2 regions of the Microbacterium tenebrionis genome follow, and region 1 is predicted to be linked to the other one. Evidence: predicted binding sites of a transcription regulator. Region 1 holds the regulator's gene; the other holds the start of a gene.
The links. The regulator HrcA, encoded in region 1, represses chaperone genes, less so after heat shock. The targets are predictions, from matches to a motif close to TTNGCACTCGNNNNNNNCGAGTGCNAA.
Positions count from the first base shown of each region.

Region 1 (7,729 bases):
TCGGTCAGCCGCTGCAGCACCGTCTCATCGACGGCGATCGCGGACTCGTTGTTGATCTCGATCATGATGAGTGTCCTCGTCTGGGCATGCGATCGCGGGGTCCGGGGCGCTGACCGGAGCGGCGTTCGGCCCGATTGGCGAACTCCGAAGCCTGTTCGCGTTCATGGCGGGCAGCGGTGCGCTGCTCGTCGTACTCGCTGTACGCGTCGACGATGCGGCCGACGAGTGAGTGGCGGACGACGTCCTCGCTCGTGAGGCGGGCGAAGTGGATGTCGTCGATGTCCTTGAGGACGCGAGTCACCAGACGCAGGCCCGACGCGCCCTGGGGCAGGTCGACCTGGGTGATGTCGCCGGTGACGACCATCTTCGTGCCGAATCCGAGGCGCGTGAGGAACATCTTCATCTGCTCGGGCGTGGTGTTCTGCGCCTCGTCGAGCACGACGAAGGAGTCGTTGAGCGTTCGCCCGCGCATGTACGCCAGCGGGGCGACCTCGATGGTCCCCGTCGCCATCAGGCGCGGGACGATCTCGGGGTCCATCATCTCGTTGAGCGCGTCGTAGAGCGGTCGCAGATACGGGTCGATCTTGTCGGTCAGCGTGCCGGGCAGAAAGCCCAGCCGCTCCCCCGCCTCGACGGCAGGGCGCGTGAGGATGATGCGCTCGACCTCTTTACGCTGCAGGGCCTGGACGGCCTTTGCCATCGCCAGGTAGGTCTTTCCTGTTCCCGCCGGGCCGATGCCGAACACGATCGTGCTCTCGTCGATCGCGTCGACGTACTCCTTCTGACCGGGTGTCTTCGGGCGGATGACCTTGCCCCTGGTCGACAGGATCGCCTCGCCGAGCACCTCGCTCGGGCGCGGACCGCCCTCATGGCGGAGCATCCGCGCCGAGGTCTCGACGTCGGACGGCGCGAGATCCGCACCCTCGCGCGTGATCGTGATGAGTTCATCGACCAGCGCCTTCGCGTCGGCGACGAGGACGGGCTCGCCGGTCAGCGTGATCTCGTTTCCGCGGACGAGCACCTCGACGTGCGGATGCTGCTTCTCGAGCATGCGCAGCAGACGGTCCTGCGGACCGAGCAGCTGCACCATGGCGACGCCGTCCGCGTAGATGCGCTCTGTCACGGACGGGGTGGTCGAATCGTCAGAAGCCAACGAGCTTGTTCTCCTCGAGATTGCCGAGCACATGGGCGTGCACGTGGAAGACGGACTGAGCGACGCTGGGTCCGTTGTTGAAGATCAGACGATACTCGCCGTTCGCGTGCTCGGCGGCGATCTGCTTCGCGACAGCCACCATGTCCGCCAGCAGCCCAGGGTCTCCGGCGGCGAGCTCGGTGACGTCGCGGTACTGCTCGGTCTTCGGGATGACGAGCATGTGCAACGGAGCCTGCGGATTGATGTCGCGGATCGCGAAGACCGTGCCGGTGTCGACCACGATCTCACCGGGGATCTCGCCGGTGCGGATGCGAGTGAAGATCGACGGTTCGGTCATGCTCTCAGTCTACGTGGACGAATGTCTCCCGGGCCGGCGGCCTTCAGGCGCGCGCCGCGCCGCGGCATCCACAGACCTCTCCTCAGCCTCCACAGACCTCTCCTCAGCATCCACAGACCTCTCGGCAGCGACGAAACCCCCTCGCAACGACGTGAATCAGGTGAGGTCTCGTAGGCAACGAGAGGTCTCTGGATGCGGGAACCGGGATGCGGGAACCGGGATGCGGGAACCGGGATGCGGGAACCGGGATGCGGGAACCGGGATGCGGGAACCGGGATGCGGGAACCGGGATGCTGGAACCGGGATGCTGGGCCCGGCAGCCGCGCCGAACCGGACTACCAGCGGCCGAGGGCGACGGAGAGGACGGCGATGGCTGCCGGGCCGGCCGTCGACGTGCGCAGCACCGTCTCGCCCAGACGCACGCGTTCTGCCCCTGCCGCCTCGAAGGCGGCCAGCTCCTCGGGCGAGATCCCGCCCTCGGGACCGACGACGAGCACCAGGTCGCGATCGTCTGCGGCGAGGTGCGACAGCGGAGTCGTCGCCGCCGGATCGAGCACCAGCATCCGCGCGCCCTCGGAGCGGGCGATCAGCTGAGCGGTCGACGCGGGCTCGGCGACGGCGGGCACCCACGGCCGGTGCGCCTGCTTGGCCGCCTCGCGGACGATCGTCGCCCAGCGCTCGCGGCCCTTCACAGCCTTCGGGCCCTCCCAACGCGAGACGCTGCGGGATGCCTGCCAGGGCATGACCTCGTCGACGCCGAGTTCGCACGCGGCCTGCACCGCGAGCTCGTCGCGATCGCCCTTCGCGAGCGCCTGCGCGAGGATCAGTCTCACTGGCGGCGCCTCCGTCGCCGAACGCCCGGTGATCAGGACGTCGACGCGGGAGGGCGACGCATTCCGCACCTCGCCCTCGAGCCAAACGCCGCGTCCGTCGCCGAGCGTGACCGACTCCCCCACGCGCACTCGCCGGACGACGGCCGCGTGCTTCGCCTCGGCACCCATCAGCTCCACGATGTCGCCGACGGCGGCGCCGGCGCAACTCTCGACGAGGAAGTGCAGGGCCATGGGTTCTCCGATCGGTCCAGAGACGGTCAGTACGGGATGTTCAGTGCTTGAAGCGGTCGCGGAGCTTCGAGAACAGCCCCTGCTGGAACTGCGCCAACTGAGGACCGGGCGCCTTCTGCTTCTTCGCGAAGTCCTCGATGAGGGCGCGCTGCGCCGAGTCGAGCTTGGTGGGAGTCACCACCTGCACGCCGACCCGCAGATCGCCACGCTGGTTGCCGCGCAGTGGCGTGATGCCCCGGCCCTTGATCGTGAGCACGTCACCGGACTGCACGCCCGGCCGGATCTCGAGATCGACATTGCCGTCGAGGCCGTCGATCGAGGTCTCCGTCCCGAGGATGGCGTCGGCCATCGAGACCTCCAGCGTCGCGAGGAGGTCGTCGCCGTCGCGGCTGAACGCGGCGTGCGGCGAGACGGTCACCTCGACGTACAGGTCGCCGTTCGGTCCGCCGGCCTGTCCGACCTCGCCGGAGCCTGGCAGCTGCAGCCGCAGCCCGGTCTCGACACCGGCGGGGATGTCGAGCGACACCGTGCGGCGCGAGCGCACGCGTCCCTGGCCGTTGCACGTCGCGCACGGATGCGGGATGACGGTGCCGTAGCCCTGGCAGCTGCCACACGGCTGCGAGGTGACGACGTTGCCGAGCAGGCTGCGCACCTGGCGCTGGACGTGGCCCGTACCGTGGCAGATATCGCAGGTGACGGGTGACGTGCCCGGCTGCGTGCACGATCCCTGGCACGTCTCGCACAGCACGGCGGTGTCGACCTCGATCTCGCGGTGGGCGCCGAAGACGACGTCGCCGAGGTCGAGGGTCACGCGCACCAGGGCGTCCTGGCCCCGCTCCCTGCGCGACCGGGGCCGCCCGCCGCGTCCGCCGCCCTGAGCCGCTCCGAAGAACGTCTCGAAGATGTCGCCGAAGCCGCCGAAGCCACCGAAGTCTCCTCCGGCACCGTCCCCGCCGCCCATGTCGTAGCGGCGACGGGAGTCCTCGTCGCCGAGCACGTCGTACGCGTGCGTGACGAGCTTGAACCGCTCCGCAGCATCCTCACCCGGGTTCACATCCGGGTGCAGCTGACGCGCCAGCTTCCGGTAGGCCTTCTTGATCTCATCCGTCGACGCGTCTCGCGACACCCCGAGGACCTCGTAGTGGTCCGCCACAATCACCTTCCTGCGTGTGCGTGCTTCCGGCCGAGCCGCTCAGCGGCCGGCCTCGTCCTCATCGAGCAGCCTGGACAGGTAGCGGGCCACGGCCCGCGCCGCCGCGAGGTTACTCGGATAGTCCATGCGGGTCGGGCCCATCACGCCGACGCGCGCCGTCCCGCCCGGCGTCAGGTAGTTGCTCGCGACGATCGACGCCTCCGGCAGCCCGAACGCCTCGTTCTCGGTGCCGATGCTCGCCGCGAGGCCCTGCTCGTCCGTGATCATCTCGCTCATCAGCCGCAGCAGCGTCACCTGCTCCTCGATCGCTTCGAGCAGAGGATGGATGCTGCCGCGGAAGTCCTGTTCGCGCCGGGCGAGTGTCGCCGCCCCCGCCATCACGAGCCGCTCCTGGCGGAACTCCGCGATCTCCTCGCCGATGATCCCGGCGAGCAGCCTGATCGCCTGATCCACGCGTGTTCCCTCGGATCCCTCGCCGAGCGTCTGGACGCGGTCGGTCGCCTCCCGCACGGTCTGCCCCATCAACTGAGCCGAAAGCCGCGCCCGCAGCACGGCGACGTCGGACTCGTCGAGATCGGCGGGCAGCACGGCGATGCGCTGCGAGACCCCGCCCGCGTCCGTCACGAGCACGACGAGCAGCCTGTTGGGAGCGAGCGAGACGAGTTCGATGTGCGTCAGATGCGCACGGGCGAACGACGGGTACTGCGCGAGGGCGACCTGGCCGGTCAGCTGCGTCAGCACGCGCACGGTCCGCGCCATGAGGTCGTCGAGGTCTGCCGGGTCCGTGAGGAACGACTCGATCGCGGTGCGCTGCGCGCCCGAGAGCGGACGCAGCTGCGCGAGATGGTTGACGAAGACCCGGTAGCCCTTGTCCGTCGGCACCCGGCCCGATGAGGTGTGCGGCGCCGTGATGAGCTCCTCGTCCTCGAGGAGCGCCATGTCGTTGCGGATCGTCGCGGCTGAGACGCCGAAGGAGTGTCGGTCTACGATCGACTTGCTGCCGACGGGCTCGTGCGTCTCGACGTAGTCCTGCACGATCGCGCGGAGCACTTGAAGTCCACGTTCTGAGACCATCATGCGCTCCTCTCTGGCACTCGAATACTCAGAGTGCCAATTCTACTCGCTGAGCTAATCGGTCAGCTCGCGCACCACCGCGTCGGCCAGAAGACGCCCCTTCAGGGTCAGTCTGACGCGGCCGCGGATCGCGGCTCCAGCATCCACCAGGCCGTCAGCGATCAGACCTGCGACCCTCGGGCGCGTCGCCTCAGGAAGATCGACGATCGCCATGCCGTCCGCCAGGCGCGTCTCCAGCAGCACCCGCTCGAGCAGGTGTGCCTCACGGTCGGGACGCTCGGTGCCCGCCGCGGGCGATTCGGATGCCGCGAGCCGCTGCGCGTACGCCGCCGGGTGCTTCACATTCCACCAGCGGAGCCCCGCGACGTGGCTGTGCGCACCCGGCCCGAAGCCCCACCAGTCGCTGCCCCGCCAGTACGCGAGATTGTGGCGCGAGCGCTGGTCGTCGCCCCTGGCCCAGTTGCTCACCTCGTACCAGTCGAAACCTGCTGCCGCGAGACGCTCATCGGCGAGCTCGTACATGTCTGCCTGAACGTCGTCGTCCGGGGCCGGCACCTCGCCGCGACGGATCTGCCTGGCGAGCTTGGTGCCGTCCTCGATGATCAGCGCGTAGGCCGAGACATGATCGGACTCGAGTGCGGTCGCGGCGTCCAGAGAGGCCTCCCAGTCGGCGAGCGATTCGCCGGGGGCACCGTAGATGAGGTCGACGCTCACGGCGAGGCCCGCCTCCCGCGCGGCGTCGACCGCCGTCCGCACGTTCTCCGGGCGGTGCGTGCGATCGAGCGCTGCGAGCACGTGCGGCACGGCCGACTGCATGCCGACCGAGAGCCGTGTCACGCCAGCATCCGCAAGGGTGCGGGCGACCTCGGGCGTCACCGTGTCCGGATTCGCCTCGACCGTGACCTCGGCGCCGTCAGTGATGCCGAATGCCGATACGGCGGCATCCAGCATCCGCGCCAGGTCGCCCGGCGGCAGGAGCGTCGGCGTACCGCCGCCGAAGAACACCGTGTCCATCGGGCGCAGGGCGCCGGCGTCGCCGAGCACCCGCCCGGCCAGCGCGATCTCCCTGATCAGTGTGTTGGCGTACTCGTCCTGACGTGCTCCGCGCAGTTCCCCCGACGTGTAGGTGTTGAAGTCGCAGTAGCCGCAGCGCACGCGGCAGAACGGAACGTGGAGGTATGCCGAGAACGGCGTATCCCGATCGATGGGGAGATCTGCGGGGAGCGCACCGTCGCGGGGGGCTGGATCGCCGATCGGCAGTGGTCCCGCCATCACAGAGGCGTGGTGTACAGCGGTGAGATCGCCCGCAGGTACCGGGCGAACAGCTCCTTGCGACGCCGCCTGAGCAGGCCGGGAACCATCCGGTACAGCACGGAGTTGGGCGCATCGAACGCACGCACGGTGAACCAGACCGAGTCGTCGTCGCGCCACTCGATGTCGAAGAGTTCCTCGCCGCTGACGACGGAGCCGCCCATGGTGCCGAGCACGAGGCCGATCCGGCGCGCCTCCTCGGTGACCGAGATCACGCGCAGTTCGGCATCCGCACGCATGCGGGCCACGCGTCCGCGCAGCCGCAGCGTCATGCCGGGTCCGGCGAAGGGCGTGCCCTCCGCGTCGAAGCGCTGCTCGACCTCGCGCTTGCTCGGCGCGACCGGATTGCCGTCGGCGTCGAAGCTCACTCCTGCGTACGCGGGGCCGGATGCCGGGCGCACGTCCTCGACGCTCAGACCTGCGGCGCGCTGCGCCGTCCACGACAGCAGGGCGTCTCCGGCTGTGCGGAACCGCTCCTCGCCGCTGCCCAGCCGCCAGGTCTCCTCGGCGGGGACGCTGCGCTCCGGCGGATACTGCATGAGATCGGGCGCGTGCGTCGCCCCGACCGCCGCATAGTCGACCGTGTCGTCTCGGAAAGTTCCGCGCCGCATGAGATCCAGATTACTTCCGTTACCTGAACGATGCCCCGGACGGGGCACGTCCTGCTACTTCTTGTCCTTGCCGTCGACGTCGCCGGAGAGCGCCGCGATGAACGCTTCCTGAGGGACCTCGACGCGGCCGACCATCTTCATGCGCTTCTTGCCCTCCTTCTGCTTCTCGAGCAGCTTGCGCTTGCGGCTGATGTCACCGCCGTAGCACTTGGCGAGCACGTCCTTGCGCAGTGCGCGGATGGTCTCGCGGGCGATGATCCGCGCGCCGATGGCGGCCTGGATGGGGACCTCGAAGTTCTGCCTGGGGATGAGCTTGCGCAGGCGCTCCGTCATGAGCGTCCCGTAGGAGTAGGCCTTGTCGCGGTGCACGATCGCGCTGAACGCATCGACCTTGTCGCCCTGCAGCAGGATGTCGACCTTGACGAGGTCGGCGGTCTGCTGCCCGGCGGGCTCGTAGTCGAGGCTCGCATACCCCTGCGTCTTGGACTTCAGGTGATCGAAGAAGTCGAACACGATCTCGCCGAGCGGCATCATGTACCGCAGCTCGACGCGCTCCTCCGAGAAGTACTCCATGCCCAGCAGCGATCCGCGGCGCGACTGGCACAGCTCCATCACGGTGCCCACGTAGTCCTTGGGCAGCAGGATCGCCGTCTTCACCATGGGCTCGGCGACCGATGCCACACGCCCGTCCGGGTACTCGCTCGGGTTCGTGACCATGACCGTGTCGCCGGTGTCGGTGGTCACCTCGTAGATCACGCTCGGAGCCGTCGTGATGAGGTCGAGCCCGAACTCGCGGCTGAGCCGCTCGGTGATGATCTCGAGGTGCAGGAGCCCCAGGAACCCGCATCGGAAGCCGAAGCCGAGGGCGACGGAGGTCTCCGGCTCGTACTGCAGGGAAGCATCGGACAGCTTCAGCTTGTCGAGCGCCTCGCGCAGCTCGGCGTAGTCGCTGCCGTCGATCGGGTAGATGCCGGAGAAGACCATGGGCTTGGGATCGGTGTAGCCCGCCAGCGCCTGCGTCGCGCC
Region 1 is NZ_JAGTTM010000003.1:183,940-191,668, reverse strand. Features, by position in the region: gene ybeY (rRNA maturation RNase YbeY) at 1-68, opposite strand, end outside; gene KEC56_RS10040 (PhoH family protein) at 62-1,090, opposite strand; gene KEC56_RS10035 (HIT domain-containing protein) at 1,143-1,490, opposite strand; gene KEC56_RS10030 (16S rRNA (uracil(1498)-N(3))-methyltransferase) at 1,826-2,554, opposite strand; gene dnaJ (molecular chaperone DnaJ) at 2,595-3,707, opposite strand; gene hrcA (heat-inducible transcriptional repressor HrcA) at 3,747-4,781, opposite strand; gene hemW (radical SAM family heme chaperone HemW) at 4,836-6,053, opposite strand; gene KEC56_RS10010 (DUF1990 domain-containing protein) at 6,053-6,703, opposite strand; gene lepA (translation elongation factor 4) at 6,758-7,729, opposite strand, start outside.

Region 2 (7,729 bases), on a different contig from region 1:
AGGCCTGCACCGAAGACGTCGCGAGCGACCTGACGCTCAGCGCGACCGTCGGCGGCATCCCCACGGAGTACATCGTCACCCAGAGCGCGACCCGTGGTCCGCAGCTCACGATCGTGCGGCATCCGGTGACGGTGAGGGTCGACCCCGAGACCGGTGAGGTCATCGAGCCCTCGCCCGACGATCCGATGTTCGACGACTTCTTCACCGAGGAGCCGTCGATCGACGACAGACTGGATCCTGACGGTCAGAGCCGGTCGGCGATTATGGCCAGGCGCCGCGATCCGACGCGGGTCAGGATCAGCGTCGCCGTCCGGTCGCCGCGCAGCGCGAGCTTCTTCCGGAACGCGGCGGGGTCGATGTCCATCCCGCGTTTCTTGATCTCGAGCGTCCCGATATCGTGCGCCTTCAGCACCTGGCTGATCGCCTTAGGGTTCGCCGCGGTCACCTCGCGCACGCGGAACGACTGCACGAAGGGGCTCGTGACGGCGGCATCCCCGGTGAGATAGGCGATCTTCGGGTCGAGCATCCCGGCATCCAGGCTCCGAGCGACGTCGCCGATCAGACGCGCGCGGATGACGGCGCCGTCGGGCTCGTGCAGGAACGCGCCGAGCTCACGCACCTCGGCGTCCTCGGCATCCGCCCCCGCGGTCATCTCGTGCGACTCGTCGCCGCGGATCACCAGCGCCGAGCGCCGCACGCCCTCGCGGGCGAGGATGCCGGACCACACCACCAGCTCGACCACGCTCCCGTCCGCCGACACCCACTGCGCCTCGGCATCCGCCGGCAGCGCATCCCGGTCATGGGCGGGGCCGAGCTTGATGCCGACGGGCATGCGCTGCGCCAGATCGAAGGCCCAGTCGAGCGAGGGGGAGTAGTCGGATGCCGCGACCCGCCTGGTCTCGCTGTGCCCGCTCGTCCTGCGGGCAGGATCGAGCCACACCGCCGTGCGCTCCCTTCGCAGAAGTGCGGCTCCTTCGGAGGAATTTGCGGAATTCGTGCGAGGTTCGTGCGTTTCTCCGAAGTTCGCGCTCACGAAGTCCTCGGCCGTGCCGTGCTGGACCTCGGCGTCGGAGCCGAACGGCGCGAGGTTGTAGGCAGCGATGGCTGCGGTGACCTCGTCGGTATCCACAGCCTGCACGCGCAGCCCTGCGCCCGCGAATGCGAGGGAGTCTCCGCCGATGCCGCAGCCCAGGTCGGCGACCTGCTCGATCCCCGCGCGGCGCATGCGGCCGGCGTGGCGGGCGGCGACCCCCAGACGCGTCGCCTGCTCGAGGCCGGCCCTCGTGAACAGCATCCGCTCGGCGAAACCGCCGAACTTCGATGCACCTTTCGTGCGCAGATGCGCCTGGCTGACGACGGCGGACACGAGATCGGGGGAGTGGCCCGCCTGCCGCAGTCGCGACACGGTCTGCGCGACCTCGGCGGTCGTGCCGATGGCCCCGACCTCGTCGAGGAGGCGCAGCCCCTCGGGGGTGAGCAGCGCGGTCAGCTCGGACATCTCCACCCGCCCAGCGTACGGGGTTGGCACTCGCATTGCATGAGTGCCAACCGAGCGCCTACACTGTGATTAGCACTCTCGGGTTGAGAGTGCGAACGAGTCTTTCGTGTCAGCGTCAAGAAAGAAGAGGTAGACCGTGTCGGTTTCCATCAAGCCGCTCGAGGACCGCATCGTCATCAAGCAGGTCGAGGCCGAGCAGACCACCGCGAGTGGCCTGGTCATCCCCGACACCGCCAAGGAGAAGCCCCAGGAGGGCGAGGTCGTGGCGGTCGGCCCCGGCCGCATCGATGACAACGGCAACCGCGTTCCGCTCGACGTCGCCGTCGGCGACCGCGTGCTCTACAGCAAGTACGGCGGTACCGAGGTGAAGTTCGGCGCAGACGAGTTCCTCGTCCTGTCGGCCCGCGACGTCCTCGCCGTCGTCGTCCGCTGACGCTCCAAGCTCAGCGACCGCGCAGTTCCTCGAAGGTCCGGATGCTACGGCATCCGGACCTTCGTCGTTCCTGCGGCGGCTAGGGTGAATCTGTGAACCCGGATGCCGCTGCCAGAACACGCGCGGCGGGCGTCGCCTACGCCGGCGGCGCGTACGTCCTGTGGGGCGTTCTGCCGCTGTACTTCCTGCTGCTGGTGCCGACGGGCCCGTGGGAGATCGTGGCCGCACGCGTGCTGTTCTCGTTCGTGTTCTGCGTGCTGCTTCTGACATTCACGCGCGGGTGGTGCCGCATCCTCGCAATCGTGCGGCAGCCCCGTCTGCTGGGCTGGACGGCCCTGGCCGGCGTGCTCATCTACGTCAACTGGCAGGTGTTCCTGATCGGCACCCTCAGCGACCGGGTCGTCGAGACGGCGCTGGGCTACTTCATCAACCCGATCACCACCGTGCTGCTCGGCGTCTTCGTGCTGCACGAACGCATCCGCCGACTGCAGTGGGTCGCGATCGGTATCGCCGCGCTCGCCGTCGTCGTGATCATCCTCGCCTACGGATCGTTCCCGTGGATCGCCTTGTCGCTGACGGCGTCATTCGGCGTCTACGGGCTCATCAAGAAGAAGATCGGCCCGGCGGTGGATGCCGTGAGCGGTCTGACCCTGGAATCACTCTGGCTCATCCCGATCGCTGTTGTGCAGCTCGTCATCGTGGCCCATACGACCGGGATCACCTTCGGCTCGGTCGGGGCCTGGCACACGGCGCTGCTGCTGTTCGCCGGCGTCGTCACCGCCGTGCCGCTGCTGCTGTTCGCCTCCGGCGCGCGGCGGATCGACCTGGCGATCATCGGGATGATCCAGTTCATCACCCCGATCATGCAGTTCCTCACCGGCGTGCTCATCCTGCACGAGCCGATGCCGCCGGAGCGCTGGATCGGCTTCATCATCGTGTGGGTCGCGGTCGGCGTATTCGTGGTCGATCTATTGCTCACACGACGCAGGCGTCCGCCGTTACCGATCTGAGACTGGACTGTTTCACACCGTTAACGCATCGCAACAATTCCGTGACTGTCTCACGGCTACGTTTGTGGAAACCGATCAGGCGCCCGAGTCTGATCGGGCCGACAGAAACAAGCAAGGAGCAGCATGAGCATCTTCTCAAGCTCGCGTGCACGCAGGGTCTACGGCACTGTCGCCGCAGTCGGTGCGAGCGCACTCATCCTGGCCGGGTGCTCTGGGGGAACGACCCCATCCGAGTCCTCCGCGCCTTCGGCCGACCGTGAGGACCTCACTCTCAGCATCGGCACCGTTCTGCCGCAGACGGGTGCGCTGAGCTACCTCGGTCCGCCCGAGGAAGCCGGTGTCGGACTCGCGACCGCCGAGATCAACGAGGCGGCCAAGGGCATCACGGTCGAGGTCCAGTACGGTGACTCGGGTGACCCCGACAACAAGGCGTACGAGACCACGGTTCCCAAGCTGCTCGGTTCCGACGTCTCAGCGCTGATCGGAGCCGCCTCGTCCGGTGTCACGAAGCTGTTCCTCGACCAGGCAGTCAGCGCAGGGGTCATCACGTTCTCCCCGGCGAACACCTCGCCGGACTTCACGACGTGGGACGACGACAACCTGTACTGGCGCACAGCGCCCAGCGACCTGCTCCAGGGCGAAGTGCTCGGCAACCTGATCGCAGAGGACGGCAACCAGGCACTGGGCATCATCTACCTGAACGACGCGTACGGCACGGGCCTGGAGAAGGTCGTCAACGAGACCTTCACCGCCAGCGGCGGCGAGGTCGTCGCCAGCGAGTCGTACAACGCCGGTGACACCAACTTCAGCGCCCAGGTGTCGACCATCCTCGCCGCCAACCCCGACGCGATCGCGGTGATCGGCTTCGAGGAGACCTCGACCATCGTCCCCTCGTTCGTGAACAGCGGGTTCGACAGCTCGAAGTTCTACTTCGTCGACGGGAACATCTCGCAGTGGGGTGACGACATGCCGGTCTCCATCGAGGGCTCGAAGGGCACGCAGCCCGGCCCCGTCCTCGCGGATGACTTCCAGGAGCGCCTGAAGGCGCAGTGGCTGGAGCAGGGCGACGGCAACGAGCTCGTCGACTTCAACTACGCGGCCGAGTCGTACGACGCGACCGTGCTGCTCGCTCTCGCATCCCTCGCGGCGAACTCGACCGACCCGGCCGACATCGCCTCGAAGCTGCAGGAGGTCTCGGGCGGCTCCGGCGACGGCGAGAAGTGCGACTCGTTCGCCGACTGCGCCGACATCATCCTCGGCGGGGGCACCGCCGACTACGACGGATACTCCGGAGGCATCGGATTCGACGACGCCGGCGACCCGACGGAGGCGTCGATCGGCATCTTCCAGTACGGTGCCGACAACACCCACACCCGCGTCAACTGATCGGGTGAACGAGAAGGCCCCGGGCGCGAGCCCGGGGCCTTCTCGTGTGCGCTGTGCTCAGTGTGCGCTGAGCGCTGTGCGCAGCTTGCGGGGGTGCTAGAGGTCAGTCCTCCTGACCCAGCGTTCCCAGGTACAGGCCGATGACCTTCGGGTCGGCCAGCAGCTCGCGTCCGGTGCCGGTGTGAGCGTCGTGGCCCTGATCGAGCACATAGCCGCGATCGCAGATCTGCAGGCAGCGGCGCGCGTTCTGCTCGACCATGATGGTCGTCACGCCCGCCTTGTTGATGTCGGAGACGCGGATGAACGCGTCGTCCTGACGGACGGGGGAGAGGCCGGCCGACGGCTCGTCCAGCAGCAGCACAGCCGGATCCATCATCAGGGCGCGACCCATCGCAACCATCTGCCGCTCACCGCCCGAGAGCGAACCCGCACGCTGCTTGAGTCGCTTGCCGAGCTCGGCGAAGATGCCGGTGACGAAATCCAGGCGCTCCGAGAAGACGCGGGGGTTCTGGTAGAGCCCCATCTGCAGGTTCTCCTCGATGGTGAGCGAGGGGAACACGTTGTTCGTCTGCGGCACGAACCCCACCCCGCGGGCGACGAGCTTGTCGGACTTCAGCCCGACGATGCTCTCGCCGTTGACGGTGATGTCGCCGCCGCGCACGTTCACCATGCCGAAGATCGCCTTCAGCAGCGTCGACTTGCCCGCTCCGTTCGGTCCGATGATGCCGATCAGCTCGCCCTTGCGGGCGACGAGGTTCGCGCCGTTGATGATGTTGATGCCCGGGAGATAACCCGCCGTCAGGTTCGAGACGTCGACGACGACGCGGTCGGTCTTGGCCGCCTCGCCAGTGGGAACTGCTGCGGTGGCGCTCATGGCTTCTCCTCCTCGGCCTCGGCGATCGACGCCGCCTCCTCCTGATGGATGTCGTCGAGCAAAGTCTGCGCCTCGGCATCCAGCTCCCCCTCGACGCGTCCGGTGACGACACCGAGATCGACATCCTGGTGGGCGCCGAGGTACGCGTCGATGACGGCCTGATCCTGCATGACCTCATCGGGCGGCCCCTCGGCGACCACGCGTCCCTCGGCCATCACGACGACCCAGTCGGCGATGTGACGCACCATGTGCATGTCGTGCTCGACGAACAGCACGGTCATGCCGAGCTCCTTCAGGTCGAGGATGTGATCGAGCAGCGACTGCGTGAGCGCGGGGTTCACGCCGGCCATGGGCTCGTCGAGCATGACGAGGGTGGGGTCGTTCATCAGCGCCCTGGCCATCTCGAGGAGCTTGCGCTGACCGCCCGAGAGCGATGCCGCATAGTCCTCCTGCTTGGCGTCGAGTTTGAAGCGCTCGAGCAGGGCGCGAGCCTTCTCCTCGATCTTCTCCTCCTGGGCGCGCCAGAGCCACGGGAACATGCTCTGCCAGAAGCTCTCACCGCGCTGATCGGTGGCGCCGAGCTTCATGTTCTCGAGCACGGTGAGCAGCGAGAGCGATTTGGTGAGCTGGAACGTGCGCACCTGACCCATTCGCGCGACCTTGAACGACGGCACGCCGCTGAGGTTCTTGCCGTCGAACGACCATGAGCCGTCGTTGGGCTTGTCGAACCCGCACAGCAGGTTGAACAGGGTCGTCTTGCCCGCGCCATTGGGGCCGATGAGCGCCGTGATCGCGCCGCGGGGGATCTCGAGGTGGTCGACGTCGACCGCGGTGAGTCCGCCGAAGCGGCGCGTCACGTGATCGGCCACGAGGACCGGGTCGACCTTGGCGACGCCGGGGGCGGCCGGACCCTTGGCGAGTCCGGTCGTCTTGGGGCGGCGGATGCTGCCGGTCTGCGACCCTTCGACAGGCTCAGGGACCGAGATGTTATTTGACAAAGGTCAGCTCCCTCTTGTTTCCGAGGAGTCCCTGCGGGCGGAAGATCACCAGCAGCATGAGCGCCAGGCCCACCAGCACGAAGCGGAGCGTGCCCGCCTGGATCGACGAAATCGGCAGGATGCCCTGCGCCGCGAGTGCGGGGAGCACACCGTCCAGAAACGCCATGATCACCCAGAAGATGACGGCACCGAGGACGGGGCCGAACACGGTCGCCGCACCACCGAGCAGCAGGATCGTCCAGATGAAGAACGTCAGGCTCGTCGTGTACGTCGCCGGGACGACCGCGCTCGGCAGTGCGAACACGAGGCCACCGAGCGAGCCGAAGACGCCGCCGATGATGAGCGCCTGCATCTTGTAGCTGAAGACGTTCTTGCCCAGCGAGCGCACGGCGTCCTCGTCCTCGCGGATGCCCTTGAGCACGCGCCCCCAGGGACTGCGCATGAGGGACCACACCATGAGGATCGCGATCGCCAGCAGGATCAGACCGAACACGCGCACCCACAGATCGTCCGCCGAGTACGTCCACGGACCGAAGCCGTACGTGCCCTGCGGGAACGGGTTCGCCGCGCGGAAGCCGGCGTGATATCCGCCGAGTCCGTCGGCGGAGTTCGTGAACTCGTCGAACGCCGTCGTCGTGAACAGCAGGCGCACGATCTCGGCGGCCGCGATCGTCACGATGGCGAGATAGTCCGCGCGCAGACGCAGCGTCGGGATCCCGAGGATGACCGCGAAGACGGCGGCGCCGATCATGCCGATGATGATGCCCAGCCACCAGGGCAGTCCGAACGAGAGGATCGAGATCGCGTAGCTGTACGCGCCGATGGCCATGAAGCCCGCCATGCCGAAGTTCAGCAGGCCCGCATAGCCGAAGTGCACGGCGAGGCCGGTGGCAGCCAGTGCGTAGGCGATCGTCGTCGGGCTGAACAGCCAGCCCGCGGTGTTGTTGAGGATTCCGCCCCAGTCCATGCTCGTGCCCCTAACCGATTCTCTCGCGGCGACCCAGGATGCCCTGGGGTCGCACCAGCAGGATGAGGATGAGTACGGCGAGCGCCCCGACGTACTTCAGATCGGACGGCAGCCAGAGCGTCGAGACCTCGACGAGGATGCCGACGATGAGTGCTCCGATGAGGGCGCCGAAGGCGGTGCCGAGTCCGCCGAGTGTGACGGCGGCGAACATGAGGAGCAGGATGTGCACCCCCATGTCCCACTTCACGCCGGGGCGGAAGTAACCCCACAGCACGCCGGCGAGGCCGGCGAGCGACGCCGACAGGATCCAGACGGTGCGGATCACGCGGTCGACGTTGATGCCGGATGCGGCGGCGAGTCCCGGGTTGTCGGAGATGGCGCGCGTCGCCTTGCCCACCCGGGTGCGCAGCAGCCAGAAAGCGACGGCGACGATGACGACGATGCTGATCCCCATCGACATCATGTCGACGACCGACAGCTTGATCGGGCCGAGCAGCTGGATCTTGGGTGCGTCGGCTCCCGGGAGCTGCCGGGTGGATCCGCCCATGAAGAACTGGATGACG
Region 2 is NZ_JAGTTM010000002.1:738,448-746,176, reverse strand. Features, by position in the region: gene KEC56_RS08845 (THUMP-like domain-containing protein) at 245-1,504, opposite strand; gene groES (co-chaperone GroES) at 1,635-1,931, shown strand; gene rarD (EamA family transporter RarD) at 2,024-2,941, shown strand; gene KEC56_RS08830 (ABC transporter substrate-binding protein) at 3,065-4,327, shown strand; gene KEC56_RS08825 (ABC transporter ATP-binding protein) at 4,431-5,201, opposite strand; gene KEC56_RS08820 (ABC transporter ATP-binding protein) at 5,198-6,145, opposite strand; gene KEC56_RS08815 (branched-chain amino acid ABC transporter permease) at 6,189-7,166, opposite strand; gene KEC56_RS08810 (ABC transporter permease subunit) at 7,177-7,729, opposite strand, start outside.
Region 2: a site for HrcA is predicted at 1,522-1,548, ahead of groES (co-chaperone GroES). Genes of this name have one in related genera too.